Regions from separate parts of the Rhizobium sp. LARHSG275 genome, predicted to be linked through region 3. Evidence: riboswitches for the same ligand, from Rfam matches in the RefSeq annotation. Region 3 holds a riboswitch; each other region holds the start of a gene.
What was found. Region 3 has a riboswitch for thiamine pyrophosphate ahead of ACIPSK_RS25315 (YkoF family thiamine/hydroxymethylpyrimidine-binding protein). Riboswitches for the same ligand answer to the same signal wherever they lie in the genome.

Region 1: linked by a shared signal. The riboswitch ahead of thiM (hydroxyethylthiazole kinase) and the one ahead of ACIPSK_RS25315 (YkoF family thiamine/hydroxymethylpyrimidine-binding protein) in region 3 are both predicted to bind thiamine pyrophosphate.
Region 2: linked by a shared signal. The riboswitch ahead of thiC (phosphomethylpyrimidine synthase ThiC) and the one ahead of ACIPSK_RS25315 (YkoF family thiamine/hydroxymethylpyrimidine-binding protein) in region 3 are both predicted to bind thiamine pyrophosphate.

The regions. Positions count from the first base shown of each region.
Region 1 is NZ_JBIXJN010000001.1:22,490-26,724, reverse strand. Features, by position in the region: gene thiD (bifunctional hydroxymethylpyrimidine kinase/phosphomethylpyrimidine kinase) at 123-932, opposite strand; gene thiE (thiamine phosphate synthase) at 929-1,564, opposite strand; gene thiM (hydroxyethylthiazole kinase) at 1,561-2,364, opposite strand; TPP riboswitch at 2,415-2,511, opposite strand; gene ACIPSK_RS00120 (DUF1349 domain-containing protein) at 2,698-3,282, opposite strand; gene ACIPSK_RS00115 (ABC transporter substrate-binding protein) at 3,508-4,235, shown strand, end outside.
Region 2 is NZ_JBIXJN010000031.1:51,774-56,008, forward strand. Features, by position in the region: gene thiO (glycine oxidase ThiO) at 1-144, opposite strand, end outside; gene thiC (phosphomethylpyrimidine synthase ThiC) at 147-1,970, opposite strand; TPP riboswitch at 2,063-2,174, opposite strand; gene ACIPSK_RS30310 (hypothetical protein) at 2,446-3,102, opposite strand; gene ACIPSK_RS30315 (hypothetical protein) at 3,559-3,909, opposite strand; gene ACIPSK_RS30320 (Lrp/AsnC family transcriptional regulator) at 4,216-4,235, opposite strand, start outside.
Region 3 is NZ_JBIXJN010000020.1:124,304-128,538, reverse strand. Features, by position in the region: gene ACIPSK_RS25325 (ABC transporter ATP-binding protein) at 1-159, opposite strand, end outside; gene ACIPSK_RS25320 (ABC transporter permease) at 159-962, opposite strand; gene ACIPSK_RS25315 (YkoF family thiamine/hydroxymethylpyrimidine-binding protein) at 1,006-1,638, opposite strand; TPP riboswitch at 1,629-1,742, opposite strand; gene ACIPSK_RS25310 (NADPH-dependent FMN reductase) at 1,987-2,583, opposite strand; gene soxR (redox-sensitive transcriptional activator SoxR) at 2,667-3,131, shown strand; gene ACIPSK_RS25300 (SDR family NAD(P)-dependent oxidoreductase) at 3,249-4,019, shown strand; gene ACIPSK_RS25295 (ArsR/SmtB family transcription factor) at 4,124-4,235, shown strand, end outside.

The DNA.
Region 1 (4,235 bases), on a different contig from region 3:
AGGGCAGGCGACGAGGCCAGCAAGCCGGCTTCAGATCATCCGCACCGACGGGTCCGCCCAGCTCTTGTAAAGCTCGCCCAACGGCCGGCCGTTTCAGTCGGCATGTTTGGTTGAGCGAGTGCCTATTCGCCGCCTTTCCAGAGTGCATGAAAGTGCTGCACCGGTCCATGGCCGGAGCCGACGGTGAGGTTGCCGGCAGCCGCGACCGCGCCGGCGAGGTAATCCTTGGCGATGGCGACGGCCTCCCGCGCCGAGGCGCCCTTGGCGAGCTCGGCCGCCAGCGCGCTGGAGAGCGTGCAGCCGGTGCCGTGGGTATTCTTGGTCGGCACGCGCCTGGCTTCGAACCAGTGCAGGCCGGCAGCGGTGGCAAGCACGTCGGGGCTCTCGTCGCTGTCGAGATGGCCGCCCTTGACCAACACCGCGGCCGGGCCAAGTGCTAGCAGGCGCTCGGCCTGCGCCGCCATGTCAGCGCGGTTTGTCGCGACCGGCTGGTGCAGCAGGGCGGCGGCTTCCGGCAGGTTCGGGGTCAGAAGCGTGGCAAGCGGCAGCAGCCGGCGGGTCAGCACGTCGACCGCCTCGGGCGCCAGCAGGGCGGCTCCGCCCTTGGCGATCATGACCGGGTCGATGACGATCGGAATGTCGCGGTGGTCAGTCAGCGCACCGGCAACGGCTTCGGCGATGCCGGCATTGGCGATCATGCCGATCTTGACGGCATCGACGCGCACGTCGGCAAAGACGGCATTGATCTGATCGGCGACGAATTGCGGCGGCACCAGATGCACGCCGCTTACCCCTTGCGTGTTCTGCGCCGTCAGCGCGGTCAGCACCGCCATGCCGTAGACGCCGCGGGCGGAAAAGGCCTTGAGATCGGCCTGGATGCCGGCGCCGCCGGAGGGATCAGAGCCGGCGATCGAGAGAACGTTGCGGATCATGCGCGGGCCTTTCGAATTTCTGCAGCGATGCGGCCCGTGGCCGCTTCGGGGTCGGGCGTGCCGCAGATGGCAGAGACGACGGCAAGTCCCTTGGCGCCTGCGGCGAACACCTGAACGACATGATCCGCCTTGAGTCCGCCGATCGCGACCGATGGCACCGGCGAGACCTTGACCAGCCTTGCAAGGCCGTCAAAGCCGATCGGTTGCTTGTGATCGGCCTTGGTCGGTGTCGCAAACACCGGCCCGACGCCGGTGTAATCGATGAGATCAGGATCGACGGCGTTAGCAAGCGCTTCGCTCTCGACCGACAGGCCAAGGATCATCTCAGCACCGACCATCGCCCGGGCTTTACGCGCATCCATGTCCTCCTGGCCAATATGCAGACCATCGGCGCCGATGGCGATTGCCGCCTCGACGTCATCGTTGACAATGAGGAGGGCGCCGGTCCTATCCAGCACCTGTTTCAAGGCGCGGCCGGTCTCGATCATCCTGATGGTGCCGGCATGTTTGTCGCGCAGCTGCACCATGGTGGCGCCGCCGGCAACGGCAAGGCGCGCGGTTTCGACCATGCCGATCCCGGCGCAGAGATCGGGGTCGAGGACGAGATAGAGCGAAAGGTCGAAAGCCTTCATGCGGCTGATATCCTTGCCCTGGCGTCCAGCGTTTCGGCGTCGAGCGCGGCCAGCGCATCGAGAAAGCGCCAGGAGAAGGAGCCGGGGCCGGCCGCGCCAAGGGCGGCCTCCTCGCCGGCGATGGCGAAGGTTGCAAGGGCTGCGACCGTCGCTCCGAAGGTGTCTTCAGGTGCCGTCGCGGCAAAGGCGCCGACGAGGCAGGTGAGCGAGCAGCCGAGTGCCGTGACCTGCGGCATCAGGACCGATCCGCCTTCGATGCGCACGGCCCGCTCGCCGTCGGTGACGAAATCCACGGCGCCGGTTACGGCGACGACCGCCCGCTGCCGCTCGGCAAGCCATCGCGCCGAACCTTCCGCTTGCTCGACCGGGTCGCGGCTATCGACCCCCTGGCCGCGACTTTCTCCGCCGGCAAGCGCGATGATCTCGGACGCGTTGCCGCGGATGATGGTCGGACGCAGCGCCAGCAGTTCGGCGACCGCATTGCGGCGGAAGGCGGTGGCATAATGGGCGACCGGATCGAGCACCCAGGGTTTGCCGGCTGATGTCGCCGCCTTCGCAGCCGCCTGCATGCCGTCGATCCATTGCGTCGACAGCGTGCCGATATTGATTGTCACAGCGCTGGCGATCGCGGCGAATTCGCCGGCTTCTTCGGCGGCATGCACCATGGCGGGCGAGGCGCCTGATGCAAGCAGGACATTCGCGGCGATGTTCATGGCGACGTAATTGGTGATGCACTGAACGAGCGGCGGCTTCTCGCGCATCGCCTTCAGCATCGCTCCTGGTGTGGTCCTGGTCTGCATATGGCCCCTTTCAGGCGGGGGCGGGCACGGGGCGGTTCATGCGGACGGTGCCGCGGCCCCGAGCGACTCCCTCCGCCGGCATTATCCGGTTCAGGTTCGAAGGGTGCTTCTCAGCCCGTCTGTCGACGAACGCCCCTGTCTCTCATCACGCCCTTTTTCGCAGAGAACGGGGCGGATGTCATCTCGAAAATGACAGTCCTGCGGCTGCGCCGCGCGATGATGATGAACGATTTTAAGAGATGCGCACCCCGCGGATAATCTCTGCCGGGGTGCCTCTTGGACTCCACTATCTGGATTCGTATATTGCCGTCGAGAATACGACATCGAAATCCCCTAGCTCAAGTCATGAAGATCGGTGGTAATCGCCGGCCCAATCGAAAACTCCGAAAACCGCACCCTCAGCCCGCTCCGCTCCGGCGTGCAAGCAGTCGGCCCCACCTCATAGCGCTCGGCAGCCGGGAGGGGCGCTAACCGCAGTAGCGGCCAGTGGCGTCCGTCGCGTGAAGCCTGGATGCGCAACGCGCCGTTGGCGACCGTCACGCGGATGCGGAAATCTTCCAATTCGCGGAAGGGCTGAGCGACGGACCAGTCGGATTTGCCGTCGGTGACGACGGTGCTGAGGAAGGCTTCGCCGTCGGTGAACTCGACGCCTGTTTTCACCCAGCGTTTCTCGTCGATGCGCACCATCAGGCCGGCCTGGTCGTAGAGGGTGCGGAATTCGCCCTGGACGCGGATCTGCGCGGTGAAGCCGTCGGTGGTGGGAAAGGCGAGGAAATGGCCGCTGTCGCGGGTGAAGCCGTAATGGGTTTCTCGCCAGAAATCGGTTTTCTCATCGGTGGTCAAGGTAAGGCCGGCGTCGGTCGCCTGCCATTGCGCCGGCTCGTTCAGCCATTTGCCGTCGTTGAAGTCGATACTCATGCTGTTCTCCCGTTCCCTTGAAGCCTGACTCAGGGCGATCGCCTCACCTTGGCACAATGCGCGGTCTTGGTGCAGCCGGGCGCAGCCGAAGATTGTGTGTTTTTCCGGCGTCCGGCTATCCGCCCTAGCATAATCCGTCGCTCGTGCTTGACAGGATCGATCCATCCCCTATTCTGTTACAAAAAGATGAATTACATAATTGTGGAACTAAACGGGAGCTCTCACATGAAAACACTGGTCGCATTCCTTCTCGGCACTGCGCTCATCGCCCTGCCTTCGACACTCCTTGCCCAGGAAAAGGGCGGCGTCATCAACGTCGCGACGATCGGCGAACCGCCAACGCTCGATCCGATGTCGTCGACGGCCGATCTGGTCGGCATCGTCACGCAACACATTTTCGAAACGCTCTACACCTTCGACAAGAGCTGGAACGTAACGCCGCTTCTGGCCGAAAGCCTGCCTGAGATCAGCGCCGACGGCAAAACCTATACGATCAAGCTCAGAACCGGCATCAAGTTCCACGACAATACCGATATGACCTCGGAAGATGTCGTCGCCTCGCTTGGCCGCTGGATGAAGATCGCTTCGCGCGGCAAGCAGGTGGCCGGCTTCATCGAGTCCGTCACCGCCGTCGATCCGGCGACCGTCAAGATTGCGCTGAAGCAGCCCTATGCGCCGCTGACCTCGCTGCTTGCCTTCAACAATTCGGCCGCGATCATCATCCCGTCGGAAAAGCAGGACGAGCCGATGAAGGACTTCATCGGCACCGGTCCCTACATGCTGAAGGAGCGCAAGGCCGACCAGTATATCCAGCTCGTCCGTTTCGATGGCTATAAGTCACGCGAAGGCGACAGCAATGGTTATGGCGGCGCCCGTCATCAATATCTCGATGAGATCCGCTTCGTGCCGGTGCCGGATCCGAACACCCGCGTCGAAGCCGCCGTTTCCGGCCA
Region 2 (4,235 bases), on a different contig from region 3:
CGCCAGCATGCCGCCGGCAAAGCCGGAAGCGCCAGCCCCGACCTTGTCGGCATGTTCAGTGACACTGACCCGGAGACCGTGCCGGTAGAGCTGCCAGGCAACGGTGAGGCCGGCAACGCCGGCTCCCTTGACGAGAATGTGCATCGTCATTCTCCGGTTGGCGTTTTCGCCGCTTCGGCGATCGGCATGTAGAGATCGCCGCCATCGCGATACCTCGCGGCCATGGCTTCCAGCCCTTCTTTCTGGGCTTCGGCACGAATGTCGTGGGAAATTCGCATGGAACAGAATTTCGGGCCGCACATCGAGCAGAAATGCGCCACCTTATGGGCTTCCTTAGGCAGCGTCTCGTCGTGGAAGCTGCGGGCAGTTTCGGGGTCCAGCGAGAGGTTGAACTGATCCTCCCAGCGGAATTCGAAACGGGCACGCGAGAGCGCATCATCGCGCAGCTGTGCTGCCGGATGCCCCTTGGCGAGATCAGCCGCGTGAGCCGCTATCTTGTAGGTGATAACGCCGGTCTTGACGTCATTGCGATCGGGAAGACCGAGATGCTCCTTCGGCGTGACGTAGCAGAGCATCGCGGTGCCGAACCAGCCGATCATGGCTGCGCCTATTCCAGAGGTGATGTGATCGTAGCCTGGTGCGATATCGGTCGTCAGCGGCCCAAGCGTATAGAAAGGTGCCTCGCCGCAGACCTCGAGCTGCTTGTCCATGTTCTCCTTGATCTTGTGCATCGGCACATGGCCGGGGCCCTCGATCATAACCTGGCAGTCTTTCGCCCAGGCGATCTTGGTCAGCTCTCCCAGTATTTCCAGTTCGGCGAATTGCGCTGCGTCGTTGGCATCGGCGATGGAGCCAGGGCGCAGGCCGTCGCCGAGCGAGAAGGAAACGTCATAGGCGCGGCAGATGTCGCAGATCTCCTCGAAATGTTCGTATAGGAAGCTTTCGCGATGATGATGGAGACACCACTTCGCCATGATCGAACCGCCGCGCGAGACGATGCCAGTAACACGATTGACAGTCAGCGGGATATAGGCGAGCCGCACGCCGGCGTGGATGGTGAAGTAGTCGACACCCTGCTCGGCCTGCTCGATCAGCGTGTCACGATAGACCTCCCAGGTCAGGTTCTCGGCAATGCCCTCGACCTTCTCCAGCGCCTGATAGAGCGGCACGGTACCGATCGGCACCGGCGAATTGCGGATGATCCATTCGCGGATGTTGTGGATGTTGCGGCCGGTGGAGAGATCCATGACCGTGTCAGCGCCCCAGCGGGTCGCCCAGACCATTTTCTCGACTTCTTCCGCCATCGACGAGGTGACAGCCGAGTTGCCGATATTGGCGTTGATCTTCACCAGGAAATTCCGGCCGATGATCATCGGCTCGGCTTCGGGATGGTTGATGTTGGCGGGGATGATTGCCCGACCCGCCGCCACTTCCTGCCGGACGAAATCCGCCGTCACATGGTCCGGAATGTGCGCGCCGAAGCTTTCGCCGTCGCGGACCATCGCATCCGCGTGCACCTTGCGGCCAAGGTTTTCGCGTATAGCGATGAACTCCATTTCCGGCGTGATGATACCAGCCCTCGCATAGGCGAACTGGGTGACGGCCTTGCCGTCCTTCGCGCACAGCGGCTGGCGTAGCGTGGGAAATTCGGGCGTCAGCCTTTCGCCGCTGGCGAAGCCGTTGTCTTCGGGACGGACATGGCGGCCCTGATACGCCACGACGTCGCCGCGGGCGAGAACCCAGTCGCGTCGCAGTGAGGGCAGCCCCTGTTCGATACGGATCTCGGCGCCCTCGATCGTATAGGGGCCGGAGGAGTCGTAGACGACGACGGGCTGCTCGCCCGATGTCGGATGCAGGCTAATTTCGCGCATCGGCACGCAAATTTCGGGATGGACTTCTCCCCGAATGTAGATTTTCTTGGATGCCGGCAAGGGGCCGGTGGTGACGGTTGGGGTGCCTGCGATATTCATGGTTTGAGGCTCCAAGTTTTCGATTGGAGACCCAGTCCTCAGCCGGAATGATGAAAAGACGCCGGCACGGATTCCACGCGTGAATCCACTGCCTTGGAGCGCTTGCACCGTCCCTACGCCAGTATGAACTGGATCAGGTTCAACGGGTCACTGCGCGCGATAGCAGTATCTCAGCCCCTTGCCGGGACCCCCCTGGTGAATGCGAAAATGGGTAGAGGGTTGCCGAGGTACTGTCAAGCGACGATCCGCGGTGGCTTGGGATGCAGGTTACACTCACGCGCGTGCCATTGTGACAGCTAGGTCACGGTCGCGAAGCATGTGACTGGTCCTGCGGCCATTCCATAAGATTGCATGCATCGTTCATTCTCCGTGCGGAGCGTCATTGCCCTGAGCTGCAGTGCTTGACACTGATCAAGATGACTCGCGTTCACCCGTTCTCTTTCGAAAAATGAATTGGATGGCCGTCGCACAAGCTCTATCGAGAAAGCAACCGCGGAACTGGAAAGTCTAGCACATTATCCGTGTAGCTTTCGACCACGGCGCTAAACGGCGTTCCGTCTCGAAGTTTAAGGACGGCACGATGTTCGAGCAGGAACGGCGGCAGGCTAAGGGAACTTGTTTCATGCGCTGTTAAGCCGTCCATGTCCCAGCCTTCGGATAGGGGGGACCAGAGCAACGTGGCAGACAGGTTTGTGCGAGTGAAATTAAGAGCCTGAACGGCTCTGCCAAACGCGATATCGCTGGTCTTCAAAGCCCGATTCATCTCTGCAGTTAATTTTGCGGGTACATACCAATTGTCGGCTTCCGACAAGACGCGGTCGCCGCAGACCAGGCGGACACGGCGATAAGCGACCAGCTCACCGGGTCCGACGGTCAGAAGTTCACGGACGTGCTCGTCGGCCGGCTTGTCTTGCCCGCGGACACGCTGTGCTACGATCTTGGAACCTTCCGGCGCGAGCTTATGCGCCGCGCACCAGCGGTCAAGGGTCAACGTAGCACTGGCGTTGCTCAGGAGAGCGGCATTCAAGGTCTGGAGGACCGCAAGCGCTTCTACTCGAGATCCCGGCGTGTTCAGCCACTGAGACCGCGTGGACGATCCTTGTGAAAAAGCAATCTGCGTGCCCAGCACCATGCCGACCGCTGCAAGTCCGGCGATGCGGATGCATTTCAAAGAAGATAATAACACTGAAAATGAACTCCTTTTCTGCGGCAGATTTGATGGGCGAACTGTGCGGGTCAAATTTTGTGATTTTGGTAGGCGAGCATTGCTTCCTGCAGCAAGGTTTGAACTGCGCCTTGCGTGTACCGGATAAGGGCCAGGTTATCGATTGACTGCTTACCACCTTTCGATGTTCTTAGCCTTATTGGCCCGCACCTGTGAAGCCTAGGCCCAAGCTGTCCTTCGCTTGCATCGCATCGATATCGTCGATGACAACCTCCACCCCCGCGCGCCGAGCTGTTGTTGGAGTTTGAAACCGATGGCGACTGCGTCGGCGATTTCACCCTGGAATTTGGAAACAAGACTGACTCTTAAATCGGGAACGTGGCGGCCCGTCCGAACTCTCCGAGTTCTATACACTCGTAACCCTCACCTACGGATTTTAGCGCCTTTGTCGTCCTCCTCGCTCTTTGCGAAATGTTCATGTCGTTGGATTGGATAAAAGAGGTCGCAGCCGTAAGCCCAATCCAAGAGCAATTGTTGAAAAAGGGTCTTCTTCTTCGACGCAGAGTCCTTCTGCCGGTGGTCGACGGCCGCTGCCCGCAAACGCGAGTCGGCAAGGTACTTGTCTGATTTCTTGTTGCGCTCCATGCCATCGTGCTCCTTGTGTAAACCTGCCGGCGATGATGTCGCCTGCAAGGGTTCAGCTTCATAGGAAAAAGTCTGTCCTGTTGTGATATCGGAAGCCGAGTTGCGGGACATTTGATGAAGTTGATACATAAAGCAACGTACTCGATAGGATATACTTTCTGTTATAACGCCAATTATCGAATATAAGAATTCGTACTGGTGGTAAAACAGTAGGTTATAAGAATATAAGTTCGCATATATTATTGCATATATTGCACTTCCTTTCTTTGGCTGCAACCGTCAAGACCACTTTGTCGTCCACCGCTCTACGGCTGAAGCAATCAACTGCACGATATGGAGCGCCGCCTCAGTCTCCGATCGTGGAGGGAATGATCGCGGCCCAGGCATCCCGGTCAGACGAAAACGGCGCGGCAAACGGATCGCCGCCGAAGACGCCTAGAAGGGCAACCTCGCGT
Region 3 (4,235 bases):
CTGGGTCAGCAATCGAAGTACGGTCGATTTTCCGGAGCCGGATGGGCCGACGATCGAGACGAACTCGCCTCTTGCGACAGCGAGCGAAATGTCGCCCAGCACCTTCATGCCGTCGAAGGACTTCGAGATATTGCTGAGTTCAACCATTCCACCGTTCATCAGCGCCGCTCCCCGGGTGGTTGCCAGGGCATGACGAGGCGCTGGATGATCAGCGTCGCTGCGAAGAGGCAGAGTGTCAGCACGGCGCTGACGATAACGGCGGCGAGCACGAGATCGGGACGAAAATTGTTCTTGGCATTGAGGATATAGATGCCGAGGCCGCGGGCGGCGCCGGCATATTCGGCAAAGATCGCGCCGACGACGGCATAAGTGATCGAGATCCGCAGACCGGCGAAGAAATAGGGCAGCGACGAGGGAAGCCGTGCCAGGCGGAAAATGCGCCAGCGGCTCGCCTTCATCGAATTCAGCAATTCGGCGATGTCGCGGTCGGTCGATTCATAGCCCTGCAGCAAGGCGACGAGCAGTGGGAAGAAGGTGACGAGCGCCACCAGCAGGATCTTCGGCAACAGGCCGAAGCCGAACCAGAGGACGACGAGGGGCGCGATCGCCACCAGCGGCAGGGTCTGGCTGGTGATGAAGATCGGCAGCAATGCCCGGCGCATGAAGGGCATGAAATCCATGAGGATCGAGGCGGCGAAGGCGAAGCCAAGCGACAGGGCGAAACCTCCGAGTGTCGCGCCGAGCGTCGGCCAGGTATTGGCGATCAGCGCCTCGCGGTTCAGCCAGCCCTGGATGACGATGCGCGAGGGCGCCGGCAGGATGGATGGTTTGATGCCGGAAAGATCGACATAGAGTTCCCACGCCGCCAAAAAAACGCAACCGGCAAGCAAGGCGGGTATGCCCCGGTAGAGAGCGGCGCTGAGCGCGGCAAGGCGCGAATCCGATGGGTTTGACAGTGTCATCAGCGTTCGATTTCAAGCTTTCGTCGGGAGCAAATTTAAGGTGCTATAGCGTCCTTTGCGCGTCCGAAAAGACGCGCGGCGCTGTATTGGCCGACACCGTGATGTCGAGGGTCACATGCCCTTCGGGGTCGCCGAAGCGAAAGAAGGCCTCGCGAATGGTGGCGAAGACCGCGCTGGCATCGCCGGAAAGCCTAGTGCAGAAATTTTTGGCGCGGTCGAAAGTGCCGGAGCGCTTCAGGAAGTCGATGCAGCCATAGATCTCGTCCATATGGGTACCGGTGCCCATGACGTAGAGCGAGAATTGCGCAGCGGTCGGCTGTCCGCTCTCCGTGGTGATGTCAACGGCGGCAAGTGCGGCTCTTATGCGCTCGGCAAGCGGCTCCGCCTGACCGGGGGAAGGGTTGACGCCGCAGATGGCGTCGTCGGGCTCGCCGGGGCAGCCGCGTGAAACGGCGGCGGACAGCACGCAATGTTCGCCGGTCCTTGCGGCGGCGACGAAAAGATCGTGCATGGCGGCGAAGAGGATGTCAGGCGGGCCGACCAGCAGTGTGGAGATGTCATCGGTCTCGATGCGCAGCCGGTCGCGATAGGGATCGAGCGCCTTGACGGCATCGAGAATGATGCCGACGAAATTGCCGGACATCGGATAGAGTGACACTTGTGCGCCTGAGAACATCTGAACCTCGCTCCGCTGGCATTACCCAGATCAGCTTTGAAGGGTCCAGAGGCTTGCGCCTCACATCTCAGCCCCGGCGATACGGAGCTCCCCTGTTATTTGCGCGGAAACTATCACCGGGGTTTTCTCCCCGCAACAGCAAAATTGCGAACCCGTCCGCGCGGTCGGAACGAAGCCGAGGTGACGGAAAACACCCGGACGGAGGTCCTGCCCGGGTGTTCCCAATGGTTCCGTACCTGCCGGGAACGGAACCGGAGCTTCCTGCCTCAGGCGGCTGACGCATAACCCCGAAAATCGGAATCGATTTTCGGAAAGGATCATGCGCAGATTCAAAGTGATAGAGCGCCCTTAGCGCGTCTGAAAAGACACGCGGCGCTCTATTCCGGCATAAGGACGATCGCTACGGGCAGTGACGAGTGCCCGCGTCCACCATTCCAGCCTCGCCATCATCCGATCGAGCAAACGCAGTGCATCGGCGGGATTGTCGAGCCGCCCGTCCGTGTCGAAGCGGTTCCAAGGTGCGGCAAAGCTCACCGAATCGCGGATCGTGACGGCGTGGAGTTCGGCAAAGACGAGCCGCAGCTGTTCGACGGCGCGCAGGCCGCCGGATATGCCGCCATAGGAAACGAAGGCGACCGGCTTGCCCTGCCAGGGCTCGAAGAAGAAATCGATGATCGACTTCAACGAGGCGGTGAAGCTGTGGTTGTATTCCGGCGTGACGATGATGAAGGCGTCGGCCATGCCAAGTCGCCTGGCGAGCCTGTCGATTTCGGGGTGCGTCATGTCACGGTTGGCCGGCAGCGCGAAATCCAATGGGTCGATGATGTCGATATAAAATTGCGGGAAGCGGAGGAGTTCCTGCGTCAGCCATTTGACCACCCGGTCGCAGATGCGGCCCTCTCTCGTGCTCCCATAGATGACAGCCAGCCTGGTGGGTGTTTGCATGCGTTGCTCCTTGTTGCGATTGGACTTTACGATTGCGGGAGCAAGGGTTATAAAACCTCAACTAATATTGAGGTCAAGAGGCGATGGACACAATTCCTGCAGCGCCGCTCGGCAAGCTCCTGACGGTCGGCGAAGTGGCAGAGCGCAGCGGCCTGGCCGTCTCGGCGCTGCATTTTTACGAGACCAGGGGGCTGATCTCGAGCATCCGCTCCCGCGGCAATCAGCGGCGCTATGGGCGCGACGTGCTTCGCCGGCTCGGCATCATCAAGGTGGCGCAGCGTGTCGGCATTCCGCTTTCGGAAATCCAGGCGGCGTTCACGTCCCTGCCGCAGGGGCGCACGCCGACCGTCGCCGACTGGCAGACGCTGTCGGCGCGTTGGAAGGATGATCTCGACGCGCGAATCAGGCGGCTTAGCCTGCTGCGCGACCGTCTGACCGGCTGCATCGGCTGCGGCTGCCTGTCGATCGAAAGCTGTCCGTTGCGCAATCCCTGCGACCGGCTGGGCAAGGAAGGGCCAGGCGCGCGGCTTCTGGAGGCCGAAAGCTAATCTTCCGCCGGAATCCTTGCCGGAAAGATCGATGCGCGCCTTTCTTTCGGTCGGCGCGCTCATATGTTAAGGGCGAATGACGCAACCGGCGGCACTGTCCGCGAGGAGGACGGCTTCGTGTTCCATCCCAGACTATTCGAAAATCGCAATGTGGTCGTTACCGGCGCCGGTCGCGGCATCGGCCTTGAGGTGGCCCGGCAGTTCCTGGACTGCGGTGCGAGGGTGATCGTCCATACCGGGCGAAAGCCGGGACGCGACCTGCCGGATTTCCTGCTGACGGCTGAATCGGAAAGACGGGCGCTGCTGCTGCACGCCGATTTCTCCGCGGCCGGCGGGGCAGCGCAATTTGCTGAAGATGCTCTCGCCTTCTTCGACAAGGTCGATGTGCTCGTCAACAATGCCGGCACCATGCTTGGCCGTTTTCCCGCTGCCACACTCACCGACGCAGAATATGAGGCGGTCGTGCGGCTCAACCAAACATCGGTGGTGGCGCTGACGCGGGCGCTGCTGCCGGCATTGAAGGCGGCTGAAGCCGCTGCCATCGTCAACACGGTTTCGATTTCGGCGCTGACCGGCGGCAGCCCCGGTTCTTCGATCTATTCGGCCTCGAAAGCCTTCGTTGCGACTTATTCCAAGGCGCTTGCCCGTGAGCTCGCACCGGACGGAATCCGCGTCAATTGCGTGTCGCCAGGAACGATCGAGACGGATTTCCATGAACGCTATTCCTCCCGCGAAAAGCTTGAGCAGACGAGAAAATCCATCCCCCTGCAGCGGCTCGGCACGCCGGAGGACTGCGCTCCCGCCTATCTGTTCCTGGCGGCTCCCTCGCTCTCGGGCTACATCACCGGACAGGTGATCGAGATCAACGGCGGTCAGCTTATCTGCTGATTTGCTTGGACCTTTTTTGGCATTTCATCACTTTTGACCAATTCGCATTTGCGAATATGCTATTTGTACTGATCTACCTCATCGCCTCTCTTCCGAGATCCAGAATGCCGTTGCCCAAACCCGAGCCGGGGATCACCGGCCAGGAATTGCACAAACTCGCTGGAAAAGCCCACGAGGCGAGCGATCTGCTGAAAGCGCTAGCGCACCAGACGCGAC